One region of the Yersinia hibernica genome, then DNA from elsewhere that is predicted to be linked to it. Evidence: riboswitches for the same ligand, from Rfam matches in the RefSeq annotation. Region 1 holds a riboswitch; each other region holds the start of a gene.

Region 1 (7,478 bases):
GTGCGCTCGGCAATGCGGGCGGCATCATCCAGATTGTGCGATACCATCAACAGGGTCAATTGCCGATTTTCGCAGACATTCTCTACCAATTGCAGCATTTCATTGCGCAGGGCCGGATCGAGCGCGGAAAATGGCTCATCCAGCAGCAGGATGGGCTGGCTGCGCACCAAGCAGCGTGCCAGTGCTGTCCGCTGGCGCTGGCCGCCAGAAAGTTGCGCCGGTAGCCGCTCGAGGCACTGTTCCAATCCCACTTGTTGAGCAATGTGGCGCAAGCGTAATTTTTGCTCGTGATTGAGCTTTAGCCCCGGATGCAACCCCAAGCCAATGTTTTGCTCAACAGTCAAATGGGCGAACAGATTATTTTCCTGAAATAGCATCGACACTGGCCGTTGCGCGGGTGGCGTCATAGTATGGTCTTGATTATTCAGCAACATACGGCCGCTGGCGGGGGCTAAAAACCCGGCAATTAAACTCAGCAGCGTGCTTTTACCCGCCCCACTGGGGCCAAGAATGGCCACCCGCTCACCGGGTTGAATGCGCAAATCAAAACGCATCGGTAAGTGGTCATATAAATAGGTGATTTTCTCAAGCTTTAGCATGGCGGCTCGGCAGTTTTTCAATCAAAGTAAATAGCAGGAAACACAGCAGCAGCAACAGCAAAGCGGTGACCGCACCATCCTGGCTGCGATAAGATCCTATCTGCTGATAAAGATAAAATGGCAAGGTGCGAAAATGCTCGTTGCCAAATAATGCCACCACGCCGAAATCCCCGATAGAAAGCACACTGGCGAAGGCCAGTGCTTGAGCCAGCGGGCGTTTCAGCGCACTTAGCTCAATATGGCGCAAACGGTGCCAGCCGCGAATATCCAGTGATAAGCACAGCGGTGTGTAGCGCCAGGCAAGGTCCCGCATCGGATTATCCAGCACTTTTAAAGCATAGGGCACGGCCATCAGCGCATTGGTCAACATCACCAGCGCGTAAGGGGATTGTGGCAAACCCAGGGTGTCATTAAGCAATAAGAAAAAGCCGGTCGCCAACACAATGCCCGGCATCGCCAGAATCACCATCCCGCTGACTTCCAATGCTTGCCCGTAAGCTGCGTGCTGGCGCAGTTTCAATTCACGGCTGCTCCACAACAGCATCATGGTCAGGGTAATACATAATAATCCGGCCCCAATGGCGATGACCAGAGAGGTGAAGAAAGCTTGCCACAGTGCCGGTTGCTGCAACACTGTCAGCATGGTTTTATTGCTGCCATCAATCACGACGGCCAGCAATGGCGGCACCATCAATAATAATGCCGCGCCAATTAACAGTGTGTCGCCAAGGCGCGCGCCATAACTGTCTTGCGGGTTGCGCCAACTTTGCCCATGGGTATTGCCCACCGCCAACACCGAGTTTAGCCGTTGGCTCAGCACCACCAAGCCGAGGCAGCAACTCAGTTGAATCAGTGCCAGTAATGCCGCGCGCCCTAAATCGTAGTCATAACTGAGCGCTTGATAGATAGCCAGCTCGATTGTGGTAGCTTGCGGCCCGCCGCCTAAAGAGAGCACGGTGGCGAAGCTGGCGAAACACAGCATAAAAATCAGTGCAGCGGTGGGCAGAATCTGGCGGCGTAAATAGGGCCACTCGACGAGCCGGAAATGCTGCCAGCCATTCATGCCCAACTGTGCGGCTAATTGGCGCTGTTCCACGGCAATGTTTTCCAATGACTGCAAGAGTAGGCGGGTCGCCAGTGGCATATTAAAGAAGATATGCGCCAGTAAAATCCCGGGCAAACCATAAGGTGAGAAGCGGTATTCCAGCCCCAGCCAGCCAAATAACCCCGCCAGCCACCCTTGGCGGCCATAAACGGTCAAAATGCCAAAGATGGCGACCAGCACTGGCAGCACCAACGTCATCGCGCATAAGCGCAGCATCAGTTGGCGGCCGGGGAAGCGGCGGCGATATAAGGCCCGGGCCAGAAAAATCGCCGGGGTGACCGACAGCAGTGCAGAGAGAAATGCTTGCCAGAAAGTGAAACGAATCACATGCCACAAATAGCTATCATGCCAGATGCTTTGCCAGTCTGCCGCAGGGGCGTGACGCCAGATAGCGCCGAACGCCAGCAGCGCGACACCGACTATCAGCAAGGCGGCCAGTAGCCCCGGCCACAGCCAGGCGGGGATCAGCGGCTGACGGCGGATTGCCATGCTTGAACCCATTTGCCACGATTATCAGCCACGTCTTTTGCATCAAATTGCAATGCTTTTTGCGGCACTGTCAGGGTGTCAAATCCGGCCGGTAAATCCATTTTTATCACCGGATACATCCAGTTACCGGTCGGGATATGATTTTGAAATGCCGGGGTGACGATAAACTGCATAAAGCGCTGTGCCAGCTCTGGTTGTTTGCTCGACGCGACCATGCCAGCCACTTCCACTTGTAAATAGTGGCCTTCGCTAAAATCAGCCGCGGCATAGTTAGCTTTCTTTTCTTCAATCAGATGATAAGCCGGGGAGGTGGTGTAGCTGAGCACTAAGTCCCCCTCACCTTTGAGGAACAGACCATAAGCTTCGCTCCAGCCTTTGGTCACGGTGACCGTTTTTTTCGCCAGTTGCTGCCATGCTTGCGGGGCTTTATCGCCATACACTTTTTGCATCCACAGCATTAAACCGAGGCCTGGGGTGCTGGTGCGCGGGTCTTGATAAATGATTTTCCACGGCGCGCTGCTGTCGACCAATTCTTGCAGGCTTTTGGGCGGGTTTTGCAATTTGTTTTTGTCATATACAAAAGCAAAATAGCCATAATCATAGGGGACGAAAGTTTTATTCTGCCACTTTTCCGGCAAAGTCAGCTGGCTGGTATCTACCTGATTTGGCGCAAATAACCCGGTTTGCTCTGCGGCTTGAACCAGATTGTTATCCAAACCTAAAATCACATCGGCCTGACTATTTTTGCCCTCCATCCGCAGGCGGTTTAGCAGCGAAACCCCGTCTTCCAGCGCGACAAATTTCAGTTGGCAATCACACTCTGCTTCAAAGGCTTTTTTTATCGCCGGCCCAGGGCCCCAGTCGGCGGCAAAGGAGTCATAGGTATACACCGTCAATGTCGGTTTATCCGCAGCAACTGCCGCCGCAGAGAGTAAAAACAAACAGGGAATCATACATTTAAACACTTTGCACTCCTTAGGAATAAAGGTGGCAAAGGTATCTGAGGCGGTAGCTAACATCAGCCGCGTGGGGGCGATGTTCTCTTTCTCAAATCCCTTCGCCGGTGTTAACCGGATCAGGTTCGACGGGTTTACTCTCAGCCAAATGGGGAAAAACCCCCTTTAGCACCCCGTTGAGACGGCGCTATTGTAGAGATTAATCTGGACGGGTGAAAGCCGCTTTATCCCTCTGGCGGTGTAAACCAGGCGGATTTGAAGTCAAACCATCCTAATGTGTTCATGCGCACCCCGCGCATACTGTGCTGGCCATATAATTCTAGCCAGTGATGGAACAGCGGATGGAATTGATTCTGGCTGACCAATCGTTGGCTCCATTCCGCCATGGGAAGAGCATTATTACGCCATAATTCAACATCTTGGTGTAGTTCCTCGTCCAGGCAATATTGCAGTAGCGGCAGTTCATACAAGGTGGCGAAGAGGGAAAACTCCAGCGGCAAGTAGAAGTTGGCGCTGCCAAGCCAAATATCACTCTGCGCATCCCCCTGATACCATTGAGTGTAATCCACTATTTGTATTTTCAATGTTACGCCTTGGGCGGCCAGCAACTGGGTCAGTGTTTGGCTGATAGCATCAAATTCGGAATGATCACTGTAAAAAGTCAGCGTCAGCTCGGTCAAACCTTCGGGTTTCGCTTCCAATGCGGTGAGCCGGTTGTGGTGCCAGCGCGGCAACATGCCGTAGGCGGGCGACCAGTAGTGCTGATAAAAAGGATCGGCGTGACTGAGCAGGGCGACCGGGGTTATCAGTTCACACAGCCAACGGCGGGTCTCGGGAGGGCAAGTCTGGGGAGAGCGCTGGTCGAATAACAAAAAGTAGCATCCTTCTTCCAAGCGGCTTTCCAGCTCATTTTTACTGGTATCGTCCGCCTGCAATTGCACTCCAGAGTAAACCAGCTCCTCAGATAGCTCCGGTAAGACCCAGATATTGACTTCATCAACCAATGCGCGGAAACCAAAATAGTTGTCAAACGCCTGAATTTTCAATTGGCTGTGGTGATTACGAATCACCGAATAAGGGCCAGTGCCAATAGGATGTCGCCGGAAGTCCGGTTGATTTTCCCACTCTTGCGGCAAGATCATGGCGTGCACACTGCCCAATAACCACGGCAGCCAGCTATCTGGGGTACTGAGATGCACATCAATCACATACGGCGTGGGGGAGCGCACCGCCGTAATATGTGCAAAGAGAGGTTGGGGGATTAATCGGGTCAGGCTACCAATCACATCATGCATATCCAACTCACGGCCATGGTGAAAATGAATGGCCGGGCGCAAATAAAAGCGCCAATGCAAGGGACTGATGGCCTGCCAGTGATGAGATAAATCCGCTTCCAGTTCCCCATTTTCCTCATTTATTCGTGTTAGGCCGTTAAAAATTTGCCGCACCATATGGGTTTCTGAGCGGCGCAGTGCGGTGCCGGGTAACAGGTTTTGCAGTGGGCGATAATAGAGCACCCGCAGAATGTGTTTTCCTTGGCGGAAGCTGCGCCCCAGCTGGGATAGCAGCATTTGGCGCACGGTTTTTTTATCCCCGACTAACTGCACCAATTGGTCAATATTATCTTGCTCGAGTAACTCTTCGGCCCGCTGTTGTTGCAGTGCCAGCCCGGAATAGAGGAAGGTCAGTTGTGAGCGCTTACCTCTGCCCGCTTCGGCTTGCCAGTTGAGCCAGCCCTCTTGCTGCATACTGCCCAGTAACGAGCGCACATGGCGGCGCGAGCAGCAGAGCACGTCGGCGAGCTCCTGTAGCGTGGTTTCTGTGGGGGAACCGTTAAAACGTTGCCAGAGGCGAATAAACTGTTGTTGCAAGCGCGAGGCCGACATAAAAGAGGAACTCCTCAGCAAATTTCATCAATTTTTCTTTCCCTATATTACGCAGATACTGGTCATCAATAACAGCAGGTTATTGCGGCAATAGCGGCGAGATCACACCCCAGGGGAGGAATAAGATGATTTTCAACTTACAACGTTATTCCACTCATGACGGCCCCGGTATTCGCAGTGTGGTATTTCTCAAGGGGTGCTCGTTGAGCTGCCGCTGGTGCCAAAATCCAGAAAGTCGCTCGCGCCATCCAGAGGTGCTATTTGACCCGCGCCTGTGTTTATCAGGTTGTGATTTGTGTCATCAGACTTGCCCGCAAGCAATCCAACATATTGATAATAAAATTGTTATTCATCGTCAGCGCTTGACTGACGGCGATGTTCAGGCGCTAAGCACGCGCTGCCCCAGTGCGGCATTAACAGTGTGTGGCAGCCCAATTGATATTGACGCCACTCTGGCGACCTTACTGCGCGACTTGCCCTTTTACCGGCGCAGTGGCGGCGGGGTGACATTATCTGGTGGCGAACCTTTTATGCAGCCGGATGTTACTGCTGAATTATTACAACGTTGCCATCAGCAAGGCATCCATACCGCAGTGGAATCCTGTTTGCATACGCCATGGCGCTATATTGCCCCCTCTTTGCCGTGGCTTGATTTGATGTTGGCGGATCTGAAACACACCGATGAGCACCGTTTTCAGCAGTGGACTGGCGGTTCGGCCAAGCGGGTGATGGATAATTTTCGCCAATTAGCGGCGGCGGGCACCCGCATTACGGTGCGAGTGCCCTTAATCCCAGATTTCAATGCTGACCGCCGCTCGGTACAAGGGATTGTTGATTTTGCTGCTGATGAAATTGGGGTGAAAGAAATCCACTTTTTGCCTTATCACACTCTGGGTATCAACAAATATGCCCTGCTGGGTGAAGAGTATCTGGCCGCCCGTAGCCCCTTGGATGCACCTTCCCTGCTGGTCTTCGCGGAAAGCTATGCCCGTGATAAGGGCCTTACCGCAATTTTAAGAGGATGACGCAATGACGACTCTCGATTTGGTAACCTTAAGCGAACGGACAAAACAGCATAAAAATGCGCTGATTCATATTGTAAAACCGCCAGTTTGCACCGAGCGAGCGCAGAATTATACTGAGGTTTATCAACAGCATCAGGATAAACCGCTGCCGGTGAGACGTGCGCTGGCGCTGGCCCATCACTTACAGTTGCGTACTATTTGGATTAAAAATGATGAGCTGATTATTGGTAATCAGGCGAGTCAATTACGTGCCGCGCCGATTTTTCCTGAATATACCGTCAGTTGGATTGAAAATGAAATTGACCAGCTAGCCGACCGCCCCGGCGCGGGGTTCTCGGTCAGTGAAGAAGATAAAGCGGTTTTGCATAAGCTGTGCCCCTGGTGGCGTGGCCAAACGGTACAAGACCGCTGCTATGGCATGTTTACTGACGAACAAAAAGCCTTGCTAGCCACCGGGATCATCAAAGCGGAAGGCAATATGACCTCCGGTGATGCGCATTTAGCGGTTAACTTTCCGCTATTGCTGGAAAAAGGCTTGGATGGCCTACGCAACAAAGTAACAGGCCGCCGCTCTCGCTTGCAACTGACCGACTGGGGCGACCTGCATAAAGAGCAATTCCTGAAAGCCATTGATATCTCTCTGGTTGCACTGAGTGAACATATTGAGCGCTATGCTGCTGTGGCCCGGGAAATGGCAGAGGAAGAGCGCCGTGAATGGCGGCGAATTGAGCTACAGACTATCGCCGCAAACTGTGAACTCATTGCCCATCAGCCACCGCAGACTTTCTGGCAAGCTTTGCAACTGTGCTATTTCATTCAACTGATTTTGCAAATTGAGTCCAATGGTCACTCGGTGTCATTTGGTCGCCTAGATCAATATTTGTATCCCTGGTATCGGCGCGATGTTGAGCTGGAAAACACCCTCAGCCGCGAAAAAGCCATCGAAATGCTGCATAGCTGTTGGCTTAAGTTGCTGGAAGTGAACAAAATCCGCTCCGGTTCGCACTCCAAGGCCTCGGCGGGCAGCCCGCTTTATCAAAACGTCACTATCGGTGGGCAAACCCTGGTGCAGGGCAAGGCCATTGATGCCGTCAATCCGCTCTCTTATGCGGTGCTGGAGTCGTGCGGGCGTTTACGTTCAACTCAGCCTAATCTCAGTGTTCGCTATCATGCCGGTATCAGTGATGATTTTCTGGATGCTTGTGTGCAAGTCATTCGCTGTGGTTTTGGTATGCCCGCGTTTAATAATGACGAAATTGTGATTCCCGAATTTATCAAGCTGGGTGTTGATCCACAGGATGCTTATGATTACGCCGCCATTGGCTGCATTGAAACTGCGGTTGGCGGTAAGTGGGGTTATCGTTGCACCGGCATGAGTTTCATCAACTTTGCCAGAGTGATGTTGGCGGCGCTGGAGC
Region 2 (7,478 bases), 2.1 Mb from region 1:
CCGCGAATTTAATCCCAGCGGCATCATTCTTTCCGGCGGCCCTGAAAGTACCACTGAGCATGATAGCCCGCGCGCACCGGATTATGTTTTCACTGCGGGTGTCCCGGTGCTCGGCGTGTGCTACGGCATGCAGACCATGGCGATGCAATTGGGTGGCAAAGTTGAAGGTTCAAATCAGCGCGAATTCGGCTATGCGCAGGTTGAAATTAAAACTGACTGCGCACTTATTCGTGATATCAAAGATGCTATCAATCCAGCCGGTGAAGCAGTGCTGGATGTCTGGATGAGCCATGGTGACAAAGTCACGGCGATCCCTGCTGATTTTGTCACGGTCGCCAGCACCGATACCTGCCCGTTTGCTATTATGGCTAACGAAGAGAAACATTTTTACGGTGTGCAGTTCCATCCTGAAGTGACCCACACCAAGCAAGGTCAACGTCTGCTGGAGCGCTTTGTTCTGGATATCTGTGCTTGTGAAGCATTATGGACTCCCGCGACGATCATTGAAGATGCGATTGTTCGTCTACGTGAGCAAATTGGTGAAGACCATGTGATTCTTGGTCTGTCCGGTGGCGTTGACTCCTCGGTGACGGCCATGTTGTTGCATCGTGCTATTGGCAAACGTCTGACTTGTGTATTTGTGGATAACGGCCTGCTGCGCTTGAATGAAGCCTCGCAAGTTTTGGAAATGTTCGGCGATAAATTCGGTCTGAACATTGTCCATGTTGCGGCGGAAAACCGTTTCCTCGCGGCACTGGCCGGTGTTGATGAGCCCGAAGCAAAACGTAAAATTATTGGCCGTGTATTTGTCGAGCTGTTTGATGAAGAGGCCTGCAAGCAGGACCAAGTGAAATGGTTGGCACAAGGTACTATCTATCCAGATGTGATTGAATCTGCTGCATCTGCTACCGGGAAAGCACATGTGATTAAATCTCACCACAATGTCGGCGGTTTGCCGAAAGAGATGAAACTGGGGCTGGTAGAGCCGCTGAAAGAGCTGTTTAAAGATGAAGTGCGTAAAATTGGTCTGGAGCTGGGCCTGCCGTACGATATGTTGTACCGCCATCCATTCCCGGGGCCAGGTTTAGGGGTGCGCGTATTGGGTGAAGTGAAGAAAGAGTATTGTGATTTGCTGCGCCGGGCTGATGCCATCTTTATTGAAGAGCTGCATAAAGCGGATTTGTACAATAAAGTGAGCCAAGCATTTACTGTATTCCTGCCTGTTCGCTCTGTTGGTGTGATGGGCGATGGCCGCAAATATGACTGGGTTGTATCACTGCGTGCTGTTGAAACCATCGACTTTATGACCGCGCATTGGGCACATTTACCATATGATTTCTTGGGCCGCGTTTCAAACCGCATTATCAATGAAGTCAATGGCATTTCTCGCGTGGTTTATGATATCAGTGGTAAGCCGCCAGCAACAATTGAGTGGGAATAAGCATCGTTTTTTTTCGATAATATATTTTCAATAACATAATTGAAGCCTCTGATATTTCAGAGGCTTTTTTATTTTATGTTTTTGCTCAGATAAAAACTATATTTTGTTTTTATATTTTATTGTAGACAAAAAATGAGTTAATTATTTGAGGGTTTTTCTATCCACGCCAGTCTCTCTATGTGAGTATGAAAAGGTAAGTCATTACATACCAGCTTGTAAAAATAGCATATTCCTTTTTGCTTTGTTTTAGAGGTGATATATGGATATTAATAAATCAAGTAAGATGTTTTATGTATTGGTTTTCATCTCATTTAATGTAATGTCCGATCGTTTTAATGATGATAATACGTGTTTTTATTCTAGCGATAATTATTTGGAAAAAAGTGATTCAAAGAAGTTTTGTGTGCCATCTTATACTGAAGATGAATGGCTTTTTAGTCAGTGGAATAACAATATATCTTCTATTAAGGTTCCGCTAAATATTCAAGTTGATGTTTTTAGTGATTTTTCATTTACCGGGAAATCAAAGTCACTTTATCAAGATACTAATGCTGCTGATTTGATTAACTATGGGTTAATGTCAGATATCAGTTCTTATCGAGTATTACCGAAAAAATTGTATCCTGATAATAAACGCATTCACTTTAATTATCACTCGGAATTATTTCCAGAGAAATATGTTGGCTATAATTATTTTATTAGCCGAGGGCACAGTATTATCTTAACCCGAGAAAACCAACCGAGAGATATAGATGGACAGAGCTCATCTATATTTTATAGTCATGCAGGACAGATTATGTCGGCATTTTCTGGGCAAGGGTTTGATCGCAATCTTTATTGTTTGCATGTAACAGATTTGCGAAGAGATAGGCGGAGTGCTGATGTCGCTTTTTCTTATTGTGATTTTTCCAACCCTGGGCAACGTTGGTTTCCTAAAAAGATAGAAGAAAAATTCACCTTGGTTAATCAAGCTACCGGCACTCCTTTGTTATTGGACGATGACGGATTCTATATTTATTTAGATGCTCAAGATAGTTCTATTAATCAATATCCTAATCGAAAACTAGAGCATTATCAGCCAGTAACGAGTATAGATACTATTTGGTTTGATGAACATTATATTGAAAAATTGAACTCACTGGCCGTAAGGCCATTTCTCCAATATAAAGAAACACTTGGGGTTTTAGATGGTCTTGGTCATCACAATATCATTTCGCACCATCTGGATGAAATTGATGATATTAATGTCTATCTAGAGTCCGGAGGGAAAAAAAGGTGGGATATTTACTATAATGCTGAAACCCAATATTTGCTTGCTTACAATAAGTTAAGTCAAGATAGGAAATTAGCAGAGACATCCTGCCTTTCATTGCTAAATAATAGTGATGAAGAACATTTGGCAGTTTATTTCTCCTATGATCGCAGTAGCTATAGTGATAACTCCATTACATATCATTGTGATAACGGTGTCGCTTATAATATGTATACTCATCGATGGAATTTTATGGCAGACCAAGGTTATCGCTATTTAGTTAATGGGTATGAAAATAAAGTTCTGCACTTTTTTACCAATGATAAACCGCAAAGGACAACCTATCGTGGTACATTGATTGGGCCAAAACCAGGGGTGCTCATTGGCAAAGCTATCAATTTTAATGAGCGAAAACCTCAGGATGCAATATTGACTAGTAATCAGGCACTGGCTTATAGCCTTGATATGGAAAAGAGGGTGTGTGAACTAAAAAACATAATTGATAACAAGGATACTCATTGCACAGGAGCAGATACCAGTTGGTCTTCAACTGATTATCACGTACAGAATACCCATCTCAGTCGTTATTACATTCCTTGGTTACTGATACGAATAGTATATAGGTTATATAGCGATGAATGGACTGATGAACTGACTGCTTTCTTGCAAAAAATTGAAGCACTGGACACTCTTCTGGAGAAAAATAAAGATAAGCCCGTTGACAGTGCTGTATTAGAACAAACAAAAGCGCTATTAGTTGAATTTTTACATACTTATAGCTCATCTGAATACAGCAAAATTTGGTATCAAGCTGCACATGTTCTCAATCGTGTTGAAGTATTGATCGAGTGGGGGAGTAACTCACCGTCATAATTAAAGTATGGTGTACGTTATTCACTATTAGCTGGAATTTTTCCAGCCGTGGCGGGTATTAGGTGGTTTTGATCAAAGAATGGCCTTATTTCAGCCCTTGTGACAGTTTGACCAATCAGTGCAAAATATAAAATATGGCGATGCGAAAACATTGCGCGAGAGTCATTTATCAATCATTTATAAGTATGTAGTAGGGAGCTTAGGCTCCCTTATTTTTAATCTATCTGTGCGGGGAGTTTATATAAAATAAAGAAGCTATTAAATTGGGAAAAAACCGAGCAATAATATTCTCATTATTTTTATTTTCACCTGAATCTGGTTGTAATGAAATATATTCTCCTTGGGTTTTGACCCTGCAGGATAATGTATTATCTATTGATTTGCGGATTGGAGCCGTGGTTTGCATATTTTCAGTGAGTGGTTTTCCTTCTGCGCATTTATTCTCTGGTTGAGTAAGATATTTAGACTGAGTTTTCTCCTCTGGCAGGATAACATCAATATAACGCTTGAGAGTTTGGAGGCGACCATTGATGTCCTCTTTGTTTAGCACTGAAAAATCAAGCTGACGAATGGTTTTTATTTCTTTTGCTAACTCAATTTTATTGCGAATGTCATTTTGACCTGAAAAAAACTCAACCAGCTTAGTGGCGGTATTAACTGATTTATTTTGTATGTTGTCATTAGCAACATAATTAAGGTTGCTGCAAATGTTAATTATATGATTTATTGCTGATTTCTCTATTTCGGCTTTTTTATTTTCACTACCATTATTATAGTGAGATATTAATTCGTGAATAGCATGATTTTTTAATAGTGTTTCAGGCGAGTTACGCCAAGTTAATCGAAGTATTGGTGGTCGGTCTGAAGATATTGCAGTCGTGAATCCTGTCATATTTATTATCCTTTTCGCTGAATTAATTTTCACTATAGCATGTGAATTTTATTGAAATAAATAAGGGGCTTTATAAATCAGTATTATACCTTACTTGGATTTATGACTATTTCTCGTGGTGTTTGAGGCCCGCCTGCGGCCAAATGTAAGGCGGCCGCTCACTCTCTTGAAATTTGATGATTTTTATATTTATCATCTGGTTACATAAATAATCGGTGGCACTAATCATTGGATGAGCTAATAGGTGATTGATCTTCTACCATCAGCCCGTGATAATAACAATTCTGACTCGGGGTGCCTGTCACAAATTGTGGGATGGCTGAGATATTACCCGTATTACCTGATCTGGATTATGCCAGCGTAGGGAAGTCTCGGCACCGCTGGGTACCGCCTTCTTGACCGCCGGTTAGGAGGAATATGTTGCTTCAACCTGCCGTTTTTTCTTCAGTTATGCCCATTCCCACCACACTATTGGCCTGCTTACCTGCTGATATATCTGCGGGGGCTTATTCATGAAGCGAATTAATGCACTCACCATCGCCGGAACTGACCCGAGCGGAGGGGCGGGTATTCAAGCTGATTTAAAAACCTTTTCTGCGCTACAGGCCTTTGGCACCAGTGTTATCACCGCTTTGGTAGCGCAAAATACCCGTGGTGTGCAGTCGGTTTACTCTATCGAGCCGGATTTTGTTGCTGCTCAAATGGATTCTGTGCTGAGTGATGTGCGTATCGATAGCGCCAAGATTGGCATGTTGGCAAATGCTGAGATTGTCGATGTTGTCACCACGCAACTGCGCCGTTACCCGATTCCATTTGTGGTGCTAGACACCGTGATGGTTGCCAAAAGTGGTGATCCATTGTTGGCACCCGAGGCGGTTGATGCGGTGCGCCGTTTACTGATTCCCCAGGTGGCCCTGATAACCCCTAATTTGCCGGAGGCTGCAGCATTACTCAATTGTCAGCCTGCACATAATGAGCATGAAATGTGTGAGCAGGGGCGGGCATTGTTAGCATTAGGTTGTCAGGGGGTATTGATGAAAGGTGGGCATTTGAGTGGTGAGGAAAGCCCGGATTGGCTGTTCACCGCACAGGGCGAACAGCGTTTTGTCACTCGCCGGGTTGATACCCGACATACCCACGGCACCGGGTGCACTTTATCGGCCGCCCTCGCCGCCTTGCGGCCGCGGCACACCAATTGGGCGGACACGGTGAGTGCGGCCAAAAATTATCTGCAAGGGGCGCTGGAGCAGGCAGACACCCTCGAGGTGGGGCAGGGGGTCGGGCCGGTACATCATTTCCATCAATGGTGGTAACCCTGAGTGCTTGGCGTTACCGCGATTACTGCGTCAGTAAATAGCGCTGTGTCATCGCAAACATCGCGATGGCACGCTGCAAATGATCAGCATCAAAACGGTTAAGCAAGTAACTTTTAGCACCTTTACGCGGGCGAATACACAGTAACAGTTTCGGATTATCTGCTTCATCTTTGATCCAGTCGAACTGATAGCTGCCGATGCTTTTTTCATCTTCCCGCCAGGAAATCTGTAATGCTGGCAATGGGTTATCTGCAGTCGGTTGCCTGACGGCAAAAAAGTATTCTCCCGCCCAGAAGCCAGCATAATTTTCATCAGATTGTAAGTTTTTGGCCCGGAAAACTGGGGCCGCAGCGAGCTGGTTGATGGCATCCAATGTTATTTCTTGCTGCGCTTGTTGCCACAATGGGACGTTATTTTCAATTTGCCAACAAGCCGCACCCAAATAATCATTCAGACCACGCCAATCACTGTCCAGTTGTTGGCGTAATTCCTCGTCGAGGATATTACGGTATTGCTGCATGCCACTTGGTTGGTCGCCCAGTGTTTCGTAGGTAATTAACTCCATGGTGCGGGGTTTGCGGCGAAAACTCATCCATAACACCACTTTAGGGATACGAAATTCAATCGACTGAATGCTGAGCCGATAGCTATCCCCTTTGTTCACTACAAAGCCGTTGGCAGTGCCGCGTTTATTTTGATAGTTCCGGATTATCACTACGCTATTTAGCCCCATCCAACCCGTCACATAATGCTCACTGTCAGAGTTGGCGACATCCAGGTCTACCACCATTTGGACGATTTTATCACTCTCGAGCTTGTCTAGTGGATGGGCATCCCCGGCGGAGTAATACAGTTTCTCGGGGGCTTCAGGTAACTCAAGGGTCAACATAACATGGCCTTCTTTCGGGAATGTATTCGTTATATTTCAAGCTGCAAGTGACTTGGCTGCTGTTGTTGCTTGCCCATAAAAACCGCATTATTGACCGCAGCCCGCTGACTTGTGTACCGCCGTCCTACAACTTAATTTATGTCGAGTATAGTTATCAATTCAAGATTGTCTGGTTTATATCTTACATCAAGCTGTCATACAGATTGCGCTATAACGAGAATTGGGATGAAAATTCGTGCTATGGATCAACTTTTTCTACAGTTAAGAGTCATAGACATGCAAACTAATATCACGCATGCAAATTTGTTGCACCGAGGCCAGTTGAATGCCTGGCGAGTAGATTAATCAGATAATAAGGATTTTCGATAATGAAAGGTCACAAAACCCGCCATTGTCTTGTTGCTGCGGCGATACTCAGTGCCTGTTCCTGGGCTTTCGCGCAGCCGGCGGCAATTATTGCCGCGTCCTCATCAGGCCCGACGCCGGTTCAGCCGGTCGAAACTAAACCTCTTCCTACCGCCGCCGACCTTTTACAACAGCCAGTGTATAAAAATAGCTGGCAAAAAATGGTCAAGAGCCAGAAAAATTTGCCGGCATGGGCGCGTAAAGGTGTCGGGACATCCGCGCCGTATGAGGTAATAAACTGGGAAGGGCAGCAATATAAAGTGGGGCGGATTTGTAAACCCCATGATTGCAGTAATCATTTTATGTGGGTTGCTTTCAGCCGGGATAAAAAGCAAGTTTGGCAGGCGTGGGGGATGCGAGTTTCAGTAGACAACAAACCTGAGGCACTTGATAATCCAAGTAAATTTGCT
Region 3 (7,478 bases), 450 kb from region 1:
CTATCCACAACAATGAGTCGACAACCGGATATAGCCCAAGGCGCTGCTTGGTGATTGGGAAACCTTGTTCAGCAGAAAATGAAGCATTATCAGATGGGTTCATTATTGGCCTCCGTGGTCAGATGGGCTGGGCGGTGATATAGCTCACTGCCACGGGAGCGGAACTCGGCTGACATCTGCTCCATACCGGATTGTAAAATCTCAATGGGGTGAGCCGCAGTTTCTTGCGCTGCCGCCAATTCTTGCTTAGCCGCATAGTCGCGCACCTCCTGCGAAATCTTCATGGAGCAGAATTTCGGCCCACACATTGAGCAGAAATGCGCCACTTTGCCGGACTCTTGCGGCAGGGTTTCATCGTGATAAGCCCGCGCAGTGTCTGGATCAAGAGCCAAATTGAACTGATCTTCCCAGCGGAATTCGAAGCGGGCTTTTGACATGGCATTATCGCGGATCTGTGCGCCGGGGTGGCCCTTGGCCAGATCTGCCGCATGAGCAGCAATTTTATAAGTGATAAGCCCTTGCTTTACATCATCTTTGTTGGGTAGGCCAAGGTGCTCTTTCGGGGTGACATAACACAGCATGGCGCAACCAAACCAGCCAATCATGGCGGCGCCAATACCCGAGGTGAAGTGGTCATAGCCGGGGGCAATATCTGTGGTCAATGGGCCTAAGGTATAAAATGGTGCTTCGTGGCAATGCTCCAGCTCCTCGGTCATGTTGCGGCGAATCATCTGCATTGGCACATGCCCCGGGCCTTCAATCATCACCTGCACGTCATACTCCCAGGCAATTTTGGTCAATTCTCCGAGGGTATGCAGCTCGGCAAATTGGGCTTCATCATTGGCATCCTGAATAGATCCAGGACGCAGACCATCACCGAGTGATAATGAAACATCATAGGCGGCGCAAATTTGGCAAATCTCGCGAAAGTGCTGGTAGAGGAAGTTTTCCTGATGATGGGAGAGGCACCATTTCGCCATAATTGACCCACCACGGGAGACAATTCCGGTGAGCCGTTTGGCGGTCATCGGCACATAACGCAGCAACACGCCCGCATGAATCGTAAAGTAATCAACCCCTTGCTCGGCTTGTTCTAACAAGGTATCGCGGGATATCTCCCAGCTCAGGTTCTCCGCCACGCCATTGACTTTCTCCAGCGCCTGATAGATGGGCACGGTGCCGATAGGGACCGGACTGTTACGCAAAATCCATTCACGAGTTTCATGAATATAGCGGCCGGTGGACAAATCCATCACGGTATCTGCGCCCCAGCGGGTAGACCACACCAGCTTTTCCACTTCTTCTTCAATGGAGGATGTCACCGCTGAGTTACCAATGTTGGCGTTCACTTTCACCAAAAAGTTGCGACCAATAATCATCGGCTCAGATTCAGGGTGGTTAATATTGGCGGGAATTATGGCCCGACCAGCCGCCACTTCTTGGCGAACAAACTCCGGCGTGATGTTTTCCGGCAAGTTAGCACCAAAGGCTTGCCCGGGATGCTGGTGGCGTAAGACTTCACCGCGAATCCGCTCACGGCCCATATTTTCGCGAATGGCGATAAATTCCATCTCCGGCGTCACTTTACCGGCTCTGGCGTAATGCAATTGAGTCACGCATTTGCCATTAATGGCTTTTTGCGGGCGAGGCAAATGCTCAAAACGTAAATGATCCAAACCCTCATCAGCCAAACGTTGCTGAGTAAAGCCCGAGCTGAGGCTGGTCAGCGCCTCGGTATCCTGCCGGTCGGCTATCCAACTTGTGCGCAACTTGGGTAAGCCGGCATGGACATCCAGTTTAGCGCTCGGGTCGCCATAAGGGCCGGAGGTGTCATAAACCGGAATTGCTTGGTTATCTTCATAACTCGGCGTGTCTTTGCTGCCGCCGATCAATGTCGGGCTGAGCTGGATCTCGCGCATCGGAACTTGAATATCGGGGCGCGAGCCTTGCAGATAAATACGTCGCGAGTTGGGGAAAGTCACCCCTTGCAGGGTGTCGATAAATTGTTGTGCTTCGGCGCGCACTTGTTTTCGTGGGGTAACTTGACGCGCGGGTGATGAGTTTTGAGCAATATTTTTAGACATAGCAAATTCCTACCAGTGTGGTTTATAGGGAAAATTGCTTGTCTGGAGCTTGGCGGGAGTAACGATGTTTGCCAGTGAACGGCCGCCACCGGTAAGGGGAGGACGGGCCTGTAGCGATAAATTACTCTTGTTCCCTTCGCGGGTATTAACCCGATCAGGTTCCGCGGATCCCGAATTAACGGTCTCAGCCTGCGTTTGCTTCCCTAAGAAAGCAGGTGCTAGGCACTCCGACAAGAGCCCTTACTATACGAGGTTGAATTAAAACTACAAGCCCGTGCTGATGTGGGTTATTTGACCTGGCCTGCTTGCCCCACTGGCTGAGCGGCTTGCCATGACTCGGCGGCCCATTGAATTAATTGATCTTCTAGCCTGAATCTGGCATCGAGTGCTTCGCCGATATCGGATAAAGCCTGTTGAAACTCAGTGCAGCTATCTTGGTCTATCTCAATGTTTGTATAACGATCATGAAATGCCATGATAGTTTGAGTGTTATTTTTTAACGCGGGATACACTTTGGTCGTCAGCGCCATTTTTGGGCTGGACGCCCCTTCTACCTGTTTGATAATTCTATCGTAGATATGAAAATGCCCGGAGGAGAGATAATCCACCAGGTTATAGCAAAAGTTCTCCAGCGCTTTCTCATTAAGCGGGGTATGCTTTTCTTTTTGCGGCTTAATACCGATCACTGTGCAATACGAAACGAGCAGTTCTTTACGTGCATGAAGCCATTGATCAATTAATTCATTACTGCCGCCAACGCGTTGAGTCAGGCTTTCCAGTCGGTTTAGCATGAGCGACTCCATGTGTAAGAATACATTAATATGGGTTACAAAAATGTAACAAGCCGGATTCTAGATTGCCAGTGAAGTCGAGGTTGTGCAACAACGATATGGAACTACAACTTACAGGTAAAGAAAGTGGCTGGTGGATTGTCAGTCATGAAAACAAATTATGGCTACCAAAAGGGGAATTGCCGCAAGGTCATGCCGCCAATTGGTCATTACAGGGCGCAACCGCCAGACAGATTGGTGAATGGCAAGGGCAGGATGTTTGGCTTATTCGCCAACAGATGTCCACCGACATGGGATCAGTACGACAATTACTGGATGTCGATCGCGGCTTGTTCCAATTAGCGGGGCGTGGGGTGCAATTAGCGGAGTTTTACCGATCTCACCGCTATTGTGGCTATTGTGGCCATCAAATGCATGCCAGCCGCACTGAATGGGCCTGCCTGTGTAATCACTGTCGTGAACGTTATTATCCGCAAATTGCCCCTTGCGTGATTGTGGCCATTCGCCGTGGCGATGAAATTTTATTGGCGCAGCATGTTCGTCATCGCGGTGGCATTAACACCGTATTGGCCGGGTTTGTCGAAGTGGGCGAAACACTGGAGCAGGCGGTGTCCCGTGAAGTGTTGGAAGAAAGTAATATCCACATTAAAAACCTGCGTTATGTGACATCGCAGCCGTGGCCATTCCCGCATTCACTGATGATGGCGTTTATGGCGGAGTATGCCAGCGGTGAGCTGCGCCATGATCCTAAGGAGCTGCTAAATGCCGGTTGGTATCGCTATGACCAATTACCCTTGCTGCCGCCGCCAGGCACCGTGGCACGCCGATTGATTGAAGATACCGTTGTTTTATGTCGTGAAGAGCGGGAAGATGCCAGCCAATAGCTAAAAACCCTCTTTAGCCCCCGCAGGAAAGTATTATCGGGCATGCTACAATGCGGGCAGATAATCAAGGAGCTTTGTCATGAATGAGTTGAAAAACGATCGTTATCTGCGTGCGTTATTGCGCCAGCCGGTAGATGTCACGCCGGTGTGGATGATGCGCCAAGCCGGCCGCTATTTGCCAGAATATAAAGCCACCCGTGCTATTGCCGGGGATTTTATGTCGCTGTGCAAAAATGCAGAGCTGGCCTGTGAAGTGACGATGCAGCCACTGCGTCGTTATCCGCTGGATGCGGCGATTTTATTTTCCGACATTCTGACCATTCCTGATGCCATGGGGCTGGGGCTTTACTTTGAAACCGGCGAAGGCCCGCGTTTCCACTCGCCAATCACCTGCCGTGCTGATGTTGAAAAACTGCCGATTCCCGATCCTGAACAAGAATTGGGTTATGTTATGAATGCGGTAAGAACCATTCGCCGTGAATTGGCAGGAGCGGTGCCATTAATCGGTTTCTCCGGCAGCCCGTGGACACTGGCGACCTATATGGTCGAGGGCGGTAGTAGCAAGGCCTTCACTAAACTGAAGAAAATGATGTATGCCGAGCCACAAACTTTGCATCTGTTGCTGGATAAACTGGCCGACAGTGTGATTTTGTATCTCAATGCTCAAATTAAAGCGGGTGCGCAATCCGTGATGATCTTTGATACTTGGGGCGGCGTTCTGACTGGTCGTGATTATCTCGAATTCTCCTTGAATTACATGCATAAAATCGTCGACGGCCTGATCCGTGAAAATGACGGGCGGCGGGTGCCAGTGACTTTGTTCACCAAAGGTGGTGGGCAATGGCTGGAGGCGATGGCGGCGACCGGCTGTGATGCTTTGGGGCTGGATTGGACTACGGATATTGCTGATGCACGCCATCGTGTGGGCGCTAAAGTTGCTCTGCAAGGTAATATGGACCCCTCCATCCTTTATGCACCACCGGCGCGGATTGAACAGGAAGTCGGCACGATTCTGGCCAGTTTCGGTCAGGGTGAGGGGCATGTCTTTAATCTGGGCCACGGCATTCATCAGGATGTTCCACCAGAGCATGCGGGGGCTTTTGTTAATGCGGTGCATCATTTATCCAAACCGTATCATCAATAAGTTAGCGAGCAACTAGACTGATGATTGATACGCAAGCGCTACGGGCAGAACAGCGGCAACGGGCATCTGAAGTGCGTCTTCAAGATGATATTGCTAGCAGCTCCGTGCGCTTTATTGCGGGGGCGGATGTAGGTTTTGAGCAGCAAGGGGAGGTCACCCGGGCTGCTATCGCTATCTTACGTTACCCTTCGCTTGAGCTAGTGGAGTATCAGGTTGCTCGAGTCGCAACTGCATTGCCGTATATCCCCGGTTTACTTTCTTTTCGTGAATATCCTGCATTATTAGCCGCCTGGCAGCAGCTACAGCAGCGGCCTGATTTGGTTTTTGTCGATGGACAGGGCATTGCACATCCCCGCCGTTTAGGGGTTGCCAGCCATTTTGGCTTGCTGGTTGATGTCCCGACCATTGGTGTTGCCAAAAGCCGCCTATGCGGGCACTTTGAGCCATTAGGCCACGAGAATGGCGCATTACAGCCATTAGTTGATGCGGACGAACAGCTTGGGTGGGTATGGCGCAGTAAAGCGCGTTGTAACCCGCTGTTCATTTCACCCGGTCACCGAGTGAGTGTTGGCAGTGCATTGGCGTGGGTTCAGCACTGTATGGCGGGTTATCGCTTGCCGGAACCCACTCGTTGGGCGGATGCTATCGCATCAAACCGCCCGCAATTTCAGCGTTGGATATGGAAAAATCCTGATTTTCTTGGCAAACATAGGGATATGATTTAATTTCGGGTACACTGCCGCGCAGATAATGAATAATGAGAACTCATCATGATACGTAATCCGATTCATCTACGTCTCGAAAAGCTGGAGAGTTGGCAACACCTGACTTTCATGGCCTGCCTGTGCGAGCGGATGTATCCCAACTATCAGCAATTTTGTCTGGAGACCGAGTTCGGTGACCCGGCCGTTTACCGACGTATTCTGGATCTTATCTGGGAAACATTGGTGGTCAAAGACGCTAAGGTCAATTTTGATAGCCAGTTAGAGAAATTGGAAGAGGCAATTCCCTCCGCTGATGACTATGCTATCTACGGCGTATATCCGGCTATTGATGCGTGTATTGCATTGAGTGAAGCTATTCATTCGCGTTTGAGTGGTGAAACATTAGAACACGCCATTGCTATCAGTGAGACGTCAATCCGCACTGTTGCGATGTTAGAAATGACATTAGCCGGTAAAGAAATGACCGATGAAGAGCTGAAAATCTTGCCCGCAATTGAAGAAGAGTGGGATATCCAATGGGAGATTTTCCGCTTGTTAGCAGACTGCGAAGAGCGCGACCTTGATCTGATTAAAGGGTTACGATCTGACCTACGGGAAGCGGCTGTAAGTAACATTGGCATAAATTTAACGCAATAAGGCAAGAAAACGTGATTTAACGCCTGATTTGTCACGTCTTAAGGCTTCACATCTGCCCCCTGTCTGTTCTACATTTGGGGGGCGAAAAAAAGTGGCTATCGGTGCGTGTATGCAGGAGAGTGCTGTCAATCGGCATATCCGTCGCACTTGATGCTTTGCAAACGATAAACACACTGTAAGGATAACTTATGAATAAGACTCAACTGATTGACGTAATTGCGGACAAAGCGGACCTTTCTAAAGCACAAGCAAAAGCTGCTCTGGAGTCCACACTGGCGGCAATTACCGAATCTCTGAAAGACGGTGATCCAGTACAATTGGTTGGTTTCGGTACTTTCAAAGTAAACCATCGTAATGAGCGCACTGGCCGCAACCCACAAACCGGTAAAGAAATCAAAATTGCTGCAGCTAATGTGCCAGCGTTTGTTTCTGGTAAAGCACTGAAAGACTCTGTTAAATAATAGTGTGTCAGTGAAAATAATAGACAGGGGGGTGGCAAAGCCCCTTTTGTTTATGCGGCGGGTGCTGATGTCCCTCGGTTTAGCCTTAGGTCTCAGCGCCTGTAGCAATCATTCCAGCCCTCCCCAATTCAGTGCCAGCGGCTATATCGCAGATAGCGGCGTGGTTCGCTTGTGGCGTCAGGATAATGCACAGCAGCAACCACAAGTGCTGATGAGTGTCTACAGCCCCTATTCTGGGGATAACACCCGCGTGACTTTCTACGAATATCAAAATGGTGTGTTACGGGAAATCCGGCGCAATGACTTGGGCTTGGCGCCACAAAGTGTTGAATTACGTTTTGATGAGCAAGGGCAGGTGAGTTTTATGCAACGCCAGTTGGCAACACGGCGCGAGCAACTCTCTGCGGATAATATTGCGGTTTATCAATTGGAAGCCAAGCGAATTCTCGAGTTGAGCAGCGCACTGCGTGCTGGCAAAATCAGCTTAATTCAGGGGCGTTGGCAGGACGGCATAGTGACGACCTGTGCTGGGAAAACGTTACGCCTGAGTCTGGATGATAATGCGCAAGCATGGTTAAGCAAACGCGGCGCAAACAGTGCAGAAGCTTTAGGGGTCGCGTGGTTGGATTCACCGGAAGGTCAGCAATTATTATTGGTGGCTAATCAGGACTTTTGCCGCTGGGAACCTAGCGCGGGCAGTTTGTAATATCAATATAAAGGGCACAGCGCACTGTACCCTTTGAAAGTGATAGT
Region 4 (7,478 bases), 1.5 Mb from region 1:
TGCTATGCGAGTACCGGGCCGCCAGGGTTCAATGCTGGATGCCAAACGGCACGGAGCGGATATTCGCGTGGTTTACTCGCCACTGGATGCCCTGATGCTGGCGCAGAATAACCCCTCGCGCGAAGTGGTATTTTTCGGCCTGGGTTTTGAAACCACCATGCCCGCCACTGCCCTCACATTGCAGCAAGCCAAACGGCTTGAGTTGACGAATTTCACTGTGTTCTGCCAGCACATCACCATCATCCCGACCCTGCGCAGCTTACTGCAACAACCTGATGTGCGAATCGACGGTTTCCTTGCGCCCGGCCATGTCAGCATGGTGATCGGCACCACCCCCTACGACTTTATTTGCAGCCAATTCAATAAACCGCTGGTGGTCACCGGCTTTGAACCGCTGGATATTTTGCAGGGGTTGGTCATGCTGCTAGAGCAGATGGTCAGCGGGCGGTGTTGTGTACAAAATCAATATCGCCGTATTGTGCCAGACAGCGGCAATCTACTGGCACAACAAGCGCTGGCCGAAGTGTTTATGGCAAAAAACCGCAGCGAATGGCGCGGATTAGGCGAAATCGCCGAGTCCGGTGTGCAACTCAGTGTGGCATATCAGGATTTTGATGCTGAGCGGCGTTTCAATCCACAGCAACACCGAGTGGCGGATGACCCGCGATCCCGCTGTGGCGATGTGCTGACTGGGCGTTGTAAGCCAGATCAATGCCCCTTGTTCGGTGGCGAGTGCTCGCCAGATAATGCATTTGGGGCGCTGATGGTTTCCTCTGAAGGGGCTTGTGCCGCTTATTACCAATACCGCTAGCTATCTAAGTCAATAATTAGGCCATAACTCAATGAATAAAAAAGAAATTACCCTAGCCCACGGCAGTGGTGGACGGGCCATGCAGAGTTTGATCGAATCCCTATTTTTGGCGGCATTTTCTAACCCAGCACTGAATGAGCGCGAAGATCAGGCGCGTATTGCGCTGGCGGATCTTACTGCACTCGGCGATCGGCTGGCAGTATCGACGGACAGCTATGTCATCGATCCTATTTTTTTCCCCGGTGGCGATATTGGCAAGTTGGCGGTGTGCGGCACGGCGAATGATGTGGCGGTCAGTGGCGCAACACCGCGTTATTTGTCGTGCGGTTTTATTCTGGAGGAGGGGCTGCCACTGGCTGATTTAGAGCGCATTGTGCAATCAATGGCGGCCACTGCCCAGCAGGCGGGGATTGAGATAGTCACGGGAGATACCAAAGTGGTGCAGCGCGGTGCGGCTGATAAAATTTTCATTAATACCACGGGTATCGGGGTGATCCCCTCGGCTATCCAGTGGGGCACCGCGCTGCTCCGTGCGGGCGATCGGATAATTGTCAGTGGCACGGTGGGCGATCACGGCGCGACTATTTTGAATCTACGGGAAGATTTAGGGCTGGAGGCGGCATTAGTCAGTGATTGCGCCCTACTGGCACCGCTCATTGCGCCGTTGCGCCACATTGCCGGTGTGCGGGCGTTGCGCGATGCTACGCGGGGTGGGGTTACCGCCATTTTGCATGAGTTTGCTGCCGCCAGTGGCTGTGGCATGGAAATCAATGAAGTGGATTTGCCACTGAAACCGGCGGTGCGCGGTATTTGCGAATTACTGGGGCTGGATGCACTCAATTTTGCCAATGAAGGTAAGTTGGTGCTGGTCGTCTCGCCTGAAGCACAAGATGCGGTCTTGGCGGAGTTACATCGCCATCCACTCGGCCGGGATGCTGCCGTTATCGGGCAGGTCACGGAGAGTCAACACGTGCGTCTATGTGGTGCATTTGGTGTCTCGCGCCGGCTGGATTTGCCGCTAGACGAACCGCTGCCTAGAATTTGTTAGTTTGGAGTTTCTGTGGATAAAAACGGCCTCTGCCTGCGGATCAAAGGCAAGGTGCAAGGGGTGGGATTTCGCCCCTATATCTGGCAACTTGCGCATCGTTTCGGGCTACACGGTGATGTCAGCAACGACAGCGCCGGAGTGACGGTTCATTTGTGGCAATCACCCGCAGTGAGCGATTTTTTGCAGGCATTGCCGCAAGATTGCCCACCATTGGCGCGCATTGATAGCCTCATCAGCGCACCCTATCACTGGGAACAACCCCCGCAGGATTTCGTGATTCATCACAGCGGGGCTGGGCAGATGGATACTCAAATTGTGCCAGATGCCGCAACTTGTGATGTGTGTTTGAGTGAAATGAATGACCCGGCCAATCGCCGCTACCACTACCCGTTTATCAACTGCACCCATTGTGGCCCGCGTTTTACTATTATCCACCGCATGCCTTACGACCGGCCCTATACCGCCATGGGCAAGTTCCCATTGTGTGCGGCGTGTCAGGCCGAATATGACCACCCCGCAGACCGCCGTTTCCATGCTCAGCCCAATGCTTGTGCGGATTGTGGCCCGCGACTGTGGCTAACCGGAGCGGACGGGCAGGCCGTGGCCCATGGCTTCTCTGCGCTGGAGCAAGCCGCTGTTGCGCTGTTGGCGGGTGACATTGTGGCCGTCAAAGGATTGGGCGGTTTTCATCTGGCCGCCGATGCGACCAATTCCGCGGCGGTGGCCCGTTTACGCGCACGTAAACAGCGGCCCACCAAGCCGCTGGCGGTGATGTTACCCAATACGAACTGGCTGAAAAATTGTGTGCAAGATGCTGATAATAAATCTTTATTGCGCTTATTACGCAGCCCGGCGGCCCCCATTGTTTTAGCCGCTAAGCAACCAAACAGCCCACTCAGCGCCGCCATTGCCCCAACGTTAGCGGAAATCGGCATCATGCTGCCCGCCAATCCGCTACAACATTTGCTGCTGCAACAGGTCGCGCGCCCATTGGTGATGACCTCCGGCAATGGCAGCGGCAAGCCACCGGCCCTGAGTAATGAACAGGCCTTAAGCGCGCTGAATGAGATTGCCGACCACTGGCTATTGCACGACCGGGACATTGTGCAGCGGGCCGATGACTCGCTGGTGCGTTTTACCCCATATGGGGCGGAAATGTTGCGCCGCGCCCGGGGCTATGTGCCGGATGCTTTCGAGCTGCCGCCGGGATTTAGTCAGCAACCGGCCATGTTGGCCCTCGGGGCTGATATGAAAAACACTTTCTGCTTACTGCGTGACAGCAATGCGGTGCTGAGTCAGCACTTGGGGGATCTGACCGATGGTGATATTGCGCGGCAACAGCAGCAATTATTAGCGCTATTTTGCGATATTTATCATTTCACCCCACAGGCGATGGTGGTGGATGCACACCCCGGTTATGTCAGTCACCGGCTCGGTAAAGAGTGGGCTGCACAGCAGAATATTCCTTGTATCGAAGTACTGCATCATCATGCGCATTTGGCCGCTTGTTTGGCGGAACATGGCTGGCCGCGCCAGGGTGGGGCGGTAATCGGTTTGGCGCTGGATGGGCTGGGGTATGGTGCTGATGGTCATTTATGGGGCGGCGAATGTTTGCGGGTAGATTATGAGAATTGTGAATATGTGGGCGGTTTGCCTGCGGTGGCCTTACCCGGCGGGGATCTGGCTTCTCGCCAGCCATGGCGCAATTTATTGGCGCAATTGCAGCGCTTTGTGCCGAATTGGCAACATTTTCCGCAAGCCGCGGCAATCCCTTTGCCGCAAGCTGAAGTGCTGGTGCGGGCCATTGCGCGTGGCATTAATGCACCGCCGGCTTCATCTGCGGGACGATTATTTGATGCGGTGGCGGCGGCGCTGAATATTGTGCCACAGGCTATCAGTTGGGAAGGCGAGGCCGCTTGTTTGTTGGAGGCGCTGGCATGGCAAAGTCCTCGCACAGTTCCGCCCGTCACTTTGCCACTGCGCGCTCACCAATTGGACTTAGCCACTTTCTGGCAGCAATGGCTGGCTTTTGATGCCTCACCGGCTGAGCGGGCTTATGCTTTCCACTTCGCACTGGCACAGGGCTTCGCCACATTGGCTCGCCAAGCGGCACAGCGTTATAATATTGATACCATTGCATTTTCTGGCGGTGTGTTACATAACCGCTTACTGCGCGAATTACTCAGCGAGCAACTGCATGACTTCAAATTATTGATGCCGCAGCGCTTGCCGGCCGGCGATGGTGGCTTAGCGCTGGGGCAGGCGCTGATCGCCGCTGCGCGCAGCTAATAATATGCTAATGCCAGCCACTAAAACTTTGCAGAATAGAATAATTCTGGGTGATGAGTATGGCTGGTTGTGTTAAAAATGAAGTTCATTGACTCGGGGTGCCACCTCGTAACAGGGGGGCTGAGATAATACCCGTATGACCTGATCTGGATTATGCCAGCGGAGGGAAGTCGAGGTATCTTAAACACCGATACCCCCTCTTGTTCGCTGGTGGGGGCATTATGAAGACTATTCACACTGACACATCAGTCACACCGGTTCTATTCCCTGACACACTGGCCGCCGCCAGTCTGCAACAATTTCGAGCCACTCCCCCATTAGTGCATTGCTTGACGAATGAAGTGGTGCAGTCATTTACTGCCAATGTGCTACTGGCGTTGGGGGCTTTTCCGGCGATGGTGGTTGAACCTGAAGAGGCGGCGCAATTTAGTGCCATGGCCAACAGTTTACTTATCAATATTGGTACGTTGCATCGGGCGCGAGCGGAATCCATGTTGGCGGCAATCAGCGCCGCCAATCAGGTGGGGACTCCTTGGGTGCTGGACCCGGTTGCTGTCGGTGGGCTGGCATATCGCACTGATTTTGCTAAAGAATTACTTCTGCTCAAGCCTGTAGCAATACGCGGTAATGCGTCGGAAATCATGGCATTGAGTGGCATCGCAACGATGGGGCGCGGGGTTGATAGCGTGGATACTTCACTGGCGGCTTTGCCTGCTGCTCGTCAATTGGCAACACAGGCCCGGACGGTCGTTGCAATAACCGGTGAAGTTGATTACATCACTGATGGTCAGCGTGTTTTTGCGGTGACTGGCGGTGATAAGCTAATGACTCGGGTGGTCGGTACCGGGTGTGCGCTCTCTGCGGTGGTGGCGGCGTTCAGTGCGCTGCAAGGTGATCGTCTACACCATGTTGCCACCGCTTGCCGGATTATGTCGCAAGTGGGCGGGCAGGTATCTCAACGCGTTGCCGGGCCGGGGAGCTTTATTCCTGCATTCCTTGATGGCTTGTATCAATTGGACACCTTGGCGTATTAATTCTGCTTGATTTTATCTCCTTCTCACCACAGTTTTATTCTCAGATTAAATCTAATATAAGCCTCTGCGGAGGCTTTTAATTTATATTCAGCAAATGTTTTTCCATGGTTTAAAATTTAAATGGAGAACATTCTCATCTTTTTGTCTTCTTGGTCTTTTTCTACATACCTGTTTTGAGTCCCCTAATAAACATATAGGAAAATATAATGGCCATTCTGAATAGTTATAAGATAGCGGCGCTATTTGCCGTCGGGATATTAGTGGCAGGATGCGCCTCAAAAGTGACGACCAGTGCGCAATACTCTGGTTTCCTCAGTGATTACAGCAAATTACAAGAGACAGAATCCGCAAGTGGTCAGAAAATATTGCGATGGGTTTCGCCTAATTTTAATGCCAAACAATATACTGGTGTTTATTATACTCCGCTAGTTTATTACCCGAGATCAACACCTACTCAGCGAGTCAGTCAGAAAACGTTAGATCAAGTATTGGCTTACGCGAATAAAAGACTTAAAGAGGCGGTTAGCCGGCAATTACCGCTAGTCAACTCGCCAAAAAAACGTAATACCTTGATTGTGCGGGGGGCGATTACCGCGGTTTCTGCTGAAGATAAAGATATTGAAGTCTATGAAATGATACCAATAGCGGCGGTGATTGCCGGAACCATGGCGGCGACAGGTAATCGTGGCCAACGCACGGCGCTCTATCTAGAGATACAGGTTATCGACTCCAATACCGGTAAACCAGTCATTGTTGTGGTGCGCAAGGCTTATGGTAAGGACGTGAGTAATAGCGGGTCACCGATTACAGCGGACGAAGTGGAAAGTACGATGGATACCTTGGTCTACGACATCATTAATTTCAAGGCAAAAAGCCAAGCTACCCCGTAACCTGTGGTGGCCACTCAGCCTCTTTGAACCCGTGGTATTGAGGTTGAGTGGCCCCTATTGACATTTAATCCGACCTAGTCTGTTTGGTGGGTGAGGTTTAATAACTCATTTAATTTCATTGGCTTACCTAATAAGTAGCCCTGAACCTCATCACACATTAGCTGTTGGAGATGCTTGAGTTGTTCCGTCGTTTCGACACCCTCGGCGGTTACTGTCATAGACAGAGCATGTCCAAGATTAATAATGCCTTCAACAATAGATTCCCCTTCATGGGACTGTGTGAGCTCATCGATAAAGCTCTTATCAATCTTCAGCCCATCGAATGGGAAACGGCGCAGATAATTGAGTGATGAATATCCGGTACCAAAATCATCCATTGATAAACGCACTCCCAGGGCTTTCAATGCTGTCATGGTTTTAAATGCCCCATCCGCATCTTCAATCATTATCCGCTCGGTGATTTCCAGTTCCAGCCGATGACTTGGTAGCCCGGTCAGCAGCAAAATTTGCCGTACACGCTCAATCAGGCGTTGGTTCCGGAATTCAATAGCAGAAATATTGACTGAAATAATCAGTGATTCAGGCCATGTTGCGGCATCCTGACAGGCTTGTAGCATCGTCCAGTCACTAATGGCAGTAATCAGCCCTGTTTCTTCCGCCAGAGCAATAAATTGATCCGGCATCAGCAACCCTAATACCGGATGATTCCAGCGCACTAGAGCTTCGGCACCGGTAAGTTTCGTTCCTTCAATGCGATAGCGCGGTTGGTAGTACAGGCTAAATTCATTATGTTTAATCGCATGGCGTAAAAAACGGTCGTGACGCAAACTTAGTGTTGGTGTACTCTTTACCCTTTGGATGATTGATGGCAAAGATTGATGTGGTTTGTCCTCGCTGTTCTGAAACTCATGGGGTTATCCGAAACGGCCACTCCGGCTCAGGGGCGCAGCTCTATCGCTGTAACCAATGCCTGAAGACCTTCCAGCTCAGCTATCGCTACAACGGAGCTAAACCCGAAACCCATCAGGCCATCGTTGATATGGCGATGAACGGCTCCGGATGCCGCGATACAGCACGGGTTCTACGGATAAGCCTCAATACCGTTCTGCGTCATCTAAAAAACTTACGCCGCACCAGGTAGCGCAAAACGTAGAGCCTAGCGCAGAGGTGGTTATCTGCTGTGAAGCCGATGAGCAGTGGTCATATGTCCGCTGTAAAGGCAATCAACGCTGGCTGTTTTATGCCTATGACCGCATCCGAAAGCGCGTTATCGCCCATGTATTTGGCCCGCGAAATGCTTTGACATTAAAGCGTCTTCTGGTTTTGCTGAGCCAGTTTAGCATTGCCTTCTACATGACCGATGCCTGGCCGGTATACCGCACTTTATTGTCCTCAACCAGTCATGT

What was found. Region 1 has a riboswitch for thiamine pyrophosphate ahead of thiB (thiamine ABC transporter substrate binding subunit). Riboswitches for the same ligand answer to the same signal wherever they lie in the genome.
Positions count from the first base shown of each region.
Region 2: linked by a shared signal. The riboswitch ahead of thiD (bifunctional hydroxymethylpyrimidine kinase/phosphomethylpyrimidine kinase) and the one ahead of thiB (thiamine ABC transporter substrate binding subunit) in region 1 are both predicted to bind thiamine pyrophosphate.
Region 3: linked by a shared signal. The riboswitch ahead of thiC (phosphomethylpyrimidine synthase ThiC) and the one ahead of thiB (thiamine ABC transporter substrate binding subunit) in region 1 are both predicted to bind thiamine pyrophosphate.
Region 4: linked by a shared signal. The riboswitch ahead of thiM (hydroxyethylthiazole kinase) and the one ahead of thiB (thiamine ABC transporter substrate binding subunit) in region 1 are both predicted to bind thiamine pyrophosphate.

Region 1 is NZ_CP032487.1:788,895-796,372, forward strand. Features, by position in the region: gene thiQ (thiamine ABC transporter ATP-binding protein ThiQ) at 1-599, opposite strand, end outside; gene thiP (thiamine/thiamine pyrophosphate ABC transporter permease ThiP) at 586-2,193, opposite strand; gene thiB (thiamine ABC transporter substrate binding subunit) at 2,169-3,158, opposite strand; TPP riboswitch at 3,228-3,335, opposite strand; gene sgrR (HTH-type transcriptional regulator SgrR) at 3,374-5,035, opposite strand; gene D5F51_RS03805 (glycyl-radical enzyme activating protein) at 5,161-6,060, shown strand; gene D5F51_RS03810 (formate C-acetyltransferase/glycerol dehydratase family glycyl radical enzyme) at 6,065-7,478, shown strand, end outside.
Region 2 is NZ_CP032487.1:3,391,107-3,398,584, reverse strand. Features, by position in the region: gene guaA (glutamine-hydrolyzing GMP synthase) at 1-1,441, shown strand, start outside; gene D5F51_RS15990 (hypothetical protein) at 1,701-3,566, shown strand; gene D5F51_RS15985 (hypothetical protein) at 3,787-4,458, opposite strand; TPP riboswitch at 4,739-4,842, shown strand; gene thiD (bifunctional hydroxymethylpyrimidine kinase/phosphomethylpyrimidine kinase) at 4,971-5,771, shown strand; gene D5F51_RS15975 (hypothetical protein) at 5,797-6,663, opposite strand; gene D5F51_RS15970 (inhibitor of vertebrate lysozyme family protein) at 7,032-7,478, shown strand, end outside.
Region 3 is NZ_CP032487.1:336,329-343,806, forward strand. Features, by position in the region: gene thiE (thiamine phosphate synthase) at 1-103, opposite strand, end outside; gene thiC (phosphomethylpyrimidine synthase ThiC) at 90-2,084, opposite strand; TPP riboswitch at 2,199-2,324, opposite strand; gene rsd (sigma D regulator) at 2,372-2,875, opposite strand; gene nudC (NAD(+) diphosphatase) at 2,974-3,759, shown strand; gene hemE (uroporphyrinogen decarboxylase) at 3,839-4,903, shown strand; gene nfi (deoxyribonuclease V) at 4,924-5,628, shown strand; gene D5F51_RS01610 (YjaG family protein) at 5,674-6,264, shown strand; gene hupA (nucleoid-associated protein HU-alpha) at 6,453-6,725, shown strand; gene D5F51_RS01620 (DUF1481 domain-containing protein) at 6,778-7,431, shown strand.
Region 4 is NZ_CP032487.1:4,018,662-4,026,139, reverse strand. Features, by position in the region: gene hypD (hydrogenase formation protein HypD) at 1-811, shown strand, start outside; gene hypE (hydrogenase expression/formation protein HypE) at 843-1,859, shown strand; gene hypF (carbamoyltransferase HypF) at 1,872-4,148, shown strand; TPP riboswitch at 4,233-4,333, shown strand; gene thiM (hydroxyethylthiazole kinase) at 4,370-5,182, shown strand; gene D5F51_RS18930 (DUF3313 domain-containing protein) at 5,389-6,072, shown strand; partial or broken gene D5F51_RS18925 (putative bifunctional diguanylate cyclase/phosphodiesterase) at 6,147-6,890, opposite strand; one part of gene D5F51_RS18920 (IS1 family transposase) at 6,938-7,196, shown strand; one part of gene D5F51_RS18920 (IS1 family transposase) at 7,196-7,478, shown strand, end outside.